3 regions of the Streptosporangium longisporum genome follow, and region 3 is predicted to be linked to each of the others. Evidence: predicted binding sites of a transcription regulator. Region 3 holds the regulator's gene; each other region holds the start of a gene.
The links. The regulator LexA, encoded in region 3, represses DNA repair genes until DNA is damaged. The targets are predictions, from matches to a motif close to TCGAACANNTGTTCGA.

Region 1 (2,267 bases), on a different contig from region 3:
CGGCCTCGATCTTCTCGGGCACCACCAGCGCGCGGGCGTAACCGGGGTAGGTGCCGGTGTCGTGCCCGGTCCGGCAGCTCAGCTTGATGTGCTGGTCATGGTCGGTCGACTCGTCGAGCAGCCAGTCCATCCTGTCGACGATCTTGGCGATCCGCTCGGCGTAGGCCTCGTAGTTGTTCCCGTTGCCCTCGTGCCAGGCGTAGATCACCTGGACCGCCGGGACGCTGCCGGCGGCGTTCGCGGGATCCGGCAGCGTCGTGGTGCACCCCCTCCGGGGAACGTTCGCGTCGGCCGGCTGGGCGTAGGGCGCGGCCGGTTCCGTGCCGATGGGGTTGAAGTCGGCGCGTGCGGGAGTGACCGTCGCCAACGCGACGACACCCGCCACGACCATGGCTGTACCGAAACGGTTCAGCTTCGACGGCAAAAGAGCTCCTTGTGTAGGCGACTAATACGACAAGGAGATTAATCGCGATATATGACGTTCTTTAGAGTTAATTATTAAATTCGTACTATATAAATATGAATTTATTTATTTTCGACACGTCAGGAGTTTTATGCCCTGTATGGAGGTGAAAAGCAGGGTTAAGAGGTGAAAGTGATTTTTCGAGAGGTTTCCGTGACGTGGGCGATCCTGCCATGAAAAAGGTGAACGACCAGGTCGGGGCGGTCGTCACGGAAATCCGTGCGAGCTGAGAGGGGGCCGCTCGGGACGACGGCGAGGGTGCGTGATATCGGGAGGAACGAGATGCCGGGGGAGTTACGGAGGGCCGAAGTCTCCGCGTCGGAATCGGAGGGCGACGGGCCCCCCTCCCGCCGGGAAGGTGACGGGTCCCGGCCCCGGTCCACGACGAGCGCGTGGCGGAAACCCGGACTTTCGCGGCGTGTCGGACGGCGTGTTCCGGTGAAGGGCGGCACATACTGATCGAACACGTATTCGATGCGGGATGTGCTCCCCGGGCCCGCCGTCACACCGGGAGGGCTCATGCCGGGGGGTGGGTTCGTGCATCTCCACGTCGCGTCCGGGTTCTCCGCCCGCTATGGGGCCTCCCACCCGCAGGACCTGGTACGCGCCGCGGCGGACCTCGGCATGGAGGCGCTCGCGCTGACCGACCGGGACACGGTGACCGGAGCCGTCCGTCACGCGAAGGCGTGCATGAGGGCCGGGGTACGCCCGATCCTCGGCGTGGATCTCGCCGTCGCCGCGCAGATCCCCGCGCCCGCGGCCCGTACGGCCCGTACACCGGTCCGCGGCGGCGCCCGGGTGACGGAGCCGCCGTTGCGGATCACCGTGCTGGCCCGCTCCGCCACCGGGTGGGGACGGCTGTGCCGCCTGGTCTCCGCCGCGCACGCGAACCCGGCCGGCGGCTTCCCCCTCGCCTCCTGGGACGCTCTGCGCGCGTACCTGGGCAAGGACCTGTCGGTGCTGCTCGGCCCGGCCTCGGAGCCGGTGCGCGCGCTCACGGCGGGACGGCCCGACATCGCCGAGAGGCTCCTGGCGTCGTGGCGGGAGGTCGCCGGCGAGGGCCTGTGGCTGGAGGTGGTCACGTACGGGCTGCCGGGCCTGGGAGCGGGCTCGTTGCGACTGGCGGCGCACACGCTCACGCTCGGCGACCGGCTCGGCATACCGGTCGTGGCGACGAACGCGGTCCGCTACGAGCGGCGCGAACAGCACCGGCTCGCCGACGTGCTGGACGCCGCCCGGCTGCTACGGCCCATCCCGTTCCAGGCGGGCCGGCTGGACCCGGGGGAGCGGTACCTGAAGTCCGGAGCGGAGATGGCCGAGGCCGCCGAGCGGGTGGCCGCCTGCGCGAGCGCCGCCGCCGGCCGGGGACGCCGGTTGATCGAGGAGACGCTGCGGGCCGCCCGGCAGTGCGCCGTGGACCCGGTACGCGATCTCGGCCTGGGACGCCCGCACCTTCCCGAGCCTCACGTCGTCGGCGCAGGCACCGGCGCGGGAGACGGGATGCGGCTGCTGCGGCAGCGGTGCGCGGCGGGCATGGCCGCCCGCGGTCTCGACGGCGACCCGCGGGCCGTGAAGCGGCTGGAGGACGAGCTGGGGGTCATCGCCACGCTGCGCCACGAGGCGTACTTCCTGGCCGTCGCGCAGGTGGTGGCCGACACGCGAGCCATCGGCGTGCGGGTCGCGGCCCGCGGCTCGGGGGCCGGATCCATGGTCAACCACGCGCTGTTCGTCGCGACCGCCAACCCGCTGGAGCACGGGCTGTTGTTCGAGCGGTTCCTGTCCGAGCGGCGCACCACGCTGCCGG
Region 2 (2,267 bases), on a different contig from region 3:
AGCCGGGGTCGCCGGGCTGTCGACGCGCGGGCCGACACCGAGCTTCTCCTTGATCTTCTTCTCGATCTCGTTGGACATGTCGGGGTGGGTCTTGAGGAAGTTCCGCGCGTTCTCCTTGCCCTGACCGAGCTGGTCACCCTCGTAGGTGTACCAAGCGCCGGACTTCCGGACGAAACCGTGCTCGACACCCATGTCGATCAGGCCACCCTCGCGGGAGATGCCGACGCCGTACAGGATGTCGAAGTCGGCCACCCGGAAGGGCGGGGCCACCTTGTTCTTGACGACCTTCACCCGGGTGCGGTTGCCGACCGCCTCGGTGCCGTCCTTGAGCGTCTCGATGCGGCGGATGTCGAGACGGACCGAGGCGTAGAACTTCAGCGCCTTTCCACCGGTCGTGGTCTCGGGCGAGCCGAACATGACGCCGATCTTCTCGCGGAGCTGGTTGATGAAGATCGCGGTGGTGCCGGTGTTGTTGAGCGCACCGGCGACCTTGCGCAGCGCCTGGGACATCAGGCGGGCCTGGAGGCCGACGTGGCTGTCGCCCATCTCGCCCTCGATCTCGGCCTTGGGCACCAGGGCCGCGACCGAGTCGATGACCAGCAGGTCGACGGCGCCGGACCGGATCAGCATGTCGGCGATCTCCAGCGCCTGCTCACCCGTGTCGGGCTGGGAGACGAGGAGAGCGTCGGTGTCGACGCCCAGCTTCTGGGCGTACTCCGGGTCGAGCGCGTGCTCGGCGTCGATGAACGCGGCGATGCCGCCGGCGCGCTGGGCGTTGGCCACCGCGTGCAGGGCGACGGTGGTCTTTCCCGAGGACTCGGGACCGTAGACCTCGACGATGCGGCCGCGTGGGAAGCCGCCGATGCCGAGGGCCACGTCCAGCGCGATGGAGCCGGTGGGGATCACCTCGATGGGCGCCCGGGTCTCGTCGCCCAGGCGCATGATGGAGCCCTTGCCGAACTGCCGCTCGATCTGAGCGAGCGCGGTCTCGAGCGCCTTCTCGCGGTCGTTAGCTGCCATGGGAGCCCCCCTGGAGGGTCGCGGGTTGGATCGGTTGCCAGCAAGCTACGGGGTGCCGCCGACAATTTCGGGAGGGCACGCCAGGAGTCTCGGCCTGTTCAATATAGCCGAACGATTGTTCGATCGCTGCCCGTCGGCACCACGCGTCGCGGAAGCCCCGGTACGCCCCGCGACGACCACCGCGAGAAGCCCTGGACGACGGTTCGCGGCGAGCGCGGGACCCGCCGGGCCGCTGTCCGCCGGGCCGGCGTCCACCGGGCCGGTGTGCGCGAGGCGGGTCCGGATCACGGCCCCCGCCCCCGGCCGTCCCCGCCGACGACGACCCGCGCGGCGGGAGCGGCATGGCCCCTCCCCGTACGTCCCCGGTCGTCTTCGGGCCCGGTGCCCGGGGCGCCGGACCTCGCCGTCAGGGCCTCGCCGTCCCGGCGGCGAGCGCCGCGTCCCCTCCTGGCGGAGACATTCACGGGAATTGTCATGCCCTTGTTGTCACCGGGCTGACCTGGAGTGATCCTGAGAGAAACGATCCGAGGTGCCCGACGTGCCCGACGCGTTCACGCAGCAACGCCTAGTCCATCTCGACTCCCTGGCCGCCGAGCTCAGGCGGCGAGGGCTGGCGAGCCGCACCCTCGGGGGCGCCACCCCGGTGCTGTGGGTGTGGCATCCGGACAACGGCAGGCAGACGATCGTCTTCGCCACCCCCGCCAGGGACGGCTGGCTGTTCGTGTGGTCGCCGGACGGTCAGCAGAGCGTCGACGACCCCTCGCGCACGGCCGAGGCGGTGGGGAGGCTTCTGGGCCCGTCCGCGGGGCCGGATGCGTCCTGAACGGGACCGGCACCCCGCCGGGTCCCTCTCAGCGCAGGCGCGGGGAGACGTCGGTGACCCCGCACACGGCGTGCCAGACCTCCTTGGCCCCGACACCCTCGGCCAGCGCCTGGATCACGGTCCGGCCCCCCAGGTCGGCGATGATGTAGTCCTGGGCCCACGACTCGGCGTACTGGTCCCCGAAGTGCAGCTTCATCCGCTTCCAGAAATCCGACAGGCGCATGCCCCCAAGTATGCGTCCGGGCCGGGGATGCCGGGTCCCGTACCGGCGCGCCGGCGAAGGGCACGGGCGCGGTCCGGCCCGGCGCCGGAGGGCTCAGAGCACGCGGGAGCCGTACATCTCCCCCAGCGGGTCGGCTAGCAGCTCCAGCCGTGCCCCGTCGGGGTCGGCGAAGTAGACGGAGGCGCCGCTCTCGACCTGGTG
Region 3 (2,267 bases):
GCGCAGGATCGTCCACCACACCGTGGACGAGGTCACGAAGCTGGTCGAGTCCTACCGCTTCAACGTCGCGGTGGCCCGGATGATGGAGCTGACCAGCGCGGCGCGCAAGGCCATCGACTCCGGGCCCGGCGCCGCCGACCCCGCGGTCAGGGAGGCCGCGGAGGCGCTGGCGGTCATGCTGTCGCTGGTCGCGCCGTACGCGGCCGAGGAGGGCTGGGAGCGGCTGGGCCACACCGGTTCGGTCGCCCTGGCGGGCTGGCCGGTGGCGGACCCGGCGCTGCTGGTCCAGGAGTCCGTCACCTGTGTCGTCCAGGTCGCGGGCAAGGTGCGCGACAGGCTGGAGGTCTCACCGGAGATCTCCGAGATCGACCTGGAGGCGCTGGCCCTGGGGTCGGAGAAGGTCCGGGCATTCCTGTCCGGCGAGCCGCGCAAGGTCATCGTCCGCGCGCCCAAGCTGGTCAACATCGTCCCCTGAGCGGTGACCCCGGCCCCTCGCGGGGCGTCAGGACCGGGTCGTGGCCGGGGGATCGGAGCGGGGAGGGGCCGGGAACCCAGGGGTCCGGCCCTCCGGCCCTGGTTCTGACCCTGATTCGGGGACCCTGACCCTGGCTCAGGGACCCGAACCCTGACCCTGGCTCAGGGATCCGGATCCTGGCTCAGGGACCCGGACCCGCCGGACCCGGGAGTCCGAGGGTCCGCAGAGGACCGGTGAGAACGCCGATGGGCGGCACCCCCTTCGAGGGGGTGCCGCCCATCGGCGTGTACCGCTTCGTGCGACGCGTCGTGTCCCGATGCCCCGGAGCTCGTGTGCCTCAGAGCTTGCGGAGGACCGCCACGACCTTGCCCAGGACGGTGGCCTCGTCACCGGGGATGGGGTCGTAGTTGGGGTTGTGCGGGACCAGCCAGACATGGCCGTCCCTGCGCTTGAAGGTCTTCACGGTGGCCTCACCGTCGATCATCGCCGCGACCACGTCGCCGTTGTCGGCCACGGGCTGCTGGCGCACGACCACCCAGTCGCCGTTGGCGATGGCCGCCTCGATCATCGAGTCACCGGTCACCTGGAGGAGGAAGAGCGTGCCCTCGCCGACGAGCTGCTTGGGCAGCGCGAAGACGTCCTCGATGCTCTCCTCGGCGAGGATCGGGCCACCGGCGGCGATGCGCCCGACCAGCGGCACGTAGGCGGCGGTCGGCCGGCTGACCGGGGTCTCGTCCTGGTCGGAGTCGGGATCCACCCAGAGCACCGGCTCACCGGGAAGGCGCACCTCGAGGGCGCGGGGCCGGTGCGGGTCACGGCGCAGATAGCCCTTGCGCTGCAATGCCGTCAACTGGTGCGACACGCTGGAGGTGCTGGTGAGCTGCACGGCCTCACCGATCTCGCGCATGGACGGCGGGTAGCCGCGCTGCTGCACCGAGTCACGGATCACCTCAAGGATCTTCCGCTGCCTGGGGGTGAGGCCAAGGGAGTCACGCCTTCGCACCGCCAGGTCGCTGACGGCCGAACCGTTCTGGTCGTGCTGGCTCATACGAACTCCTCGCCTCCCGATCTGTATTGAACACGTCGCACACAGCGACCATATCTCGGCCCAAGATCATATTCAAACAATTGTTCGAATGTCCTCGATATCGGCCACGCCGTGGTGTACAACATCGTACGGGAGTTCGATCGACATCGTGTTCGATTCGCCGATCTTTCTTCGACATGTGTTCGGCCAGGTCGAGGGGATGGGGGCCACCATGAAACCGACCACGACGACACCGCGATCCGCGTCCGCGTCCCGATCCCGGGGGGCATACCGGTCCTCAGGGGCCTCTGGCGCACCGCGTCTGCGCCTCGTGCCGCCGCCGAGATCGGAGCCGGGACCGGCACGGGAGCAGGGTCCGGGACGAGAGGCGGATCCGGCACGACAGGCGGGGCCGGGACGGGAGGCGGGCCCGGCGAGGCGGACGGGCCCGGCCCGGGAGCCGGGGCCGGGACGGGAGGCCGACCCCGCGCGCGGGTCCGGGCGTGGCCCCGGAGCGGCCGGAGGGCCGGATCGCGCGCGGACGGCACGGCGCGGGGGAGCGCCGGGCGGTCCGGGGGGTCCGAGTGGTCAGGGTGGCCCGGGTGCTTCCGGGGGTGCCGCGGAGACGGTTCCCGCGGTGTTCCGTTCCGGAGCCACCCCTCCCGGCTCCCGGTCCGCACCGCCCGGGTCCGGCCGCGGGGCCGCGCGCTCCGGCGAGTCCGGACGCGGCCGGGCCGGGCGGGCCGAGACCCGGCGCGGAGCCGC

Region 1: ABD832_RS23020 (DNA polymerase III subunit alpha) is a predicted target of LexA. The motif match lies at 923-938, and genes of this name have one in related genera.
Region 2: recA (recombinase RecA) is a predicted target of LexA. The motif match lies at 1,128-1,143, and genes of this name have one in related genera.

The regions. Positions count from the first base shown of each region.
Region 1 covers NZ_BAAAWD010000013.1:184,746-187,012, reverse strand. Annotated here, with positions in the region: gene ABD832_RS23025 (hypothetical protein) at 1-424, opposite strand, end outside; gene ABD832_RS23020 (DNA polymerase III subunit alpha) at 1,001-2,267, shown strand, end outside.
Region 2 covers NZ_BAAAWD010000022.1:140,163-142,429, forward strand. Annotated here, with positions in the region: gene recA (recombinase RecA) at 1-1,020, opposite strand, end outside; gene ABD832_RS36040 (hypothetical protein) at 1,559-1,843, shown strand; gene ABD832_RS36045 (DUF3046 domain-containing protein) at 1,872-2,066, opposite strand; gene ABD832_RS36050 (VOC family protein) at 2,160-2,267, opposite strand, start outside.
Region 3 covers NZ_BAAAWD010000008.1:103,648-105,914, reverse strand. Annotated here, with positions in the region: gene leuS (leucine--tRNA ligase) at 1-475, shown strand, start outside; gene lexA (transcriptional repressor LexA) at 813-1,523, opposite strand.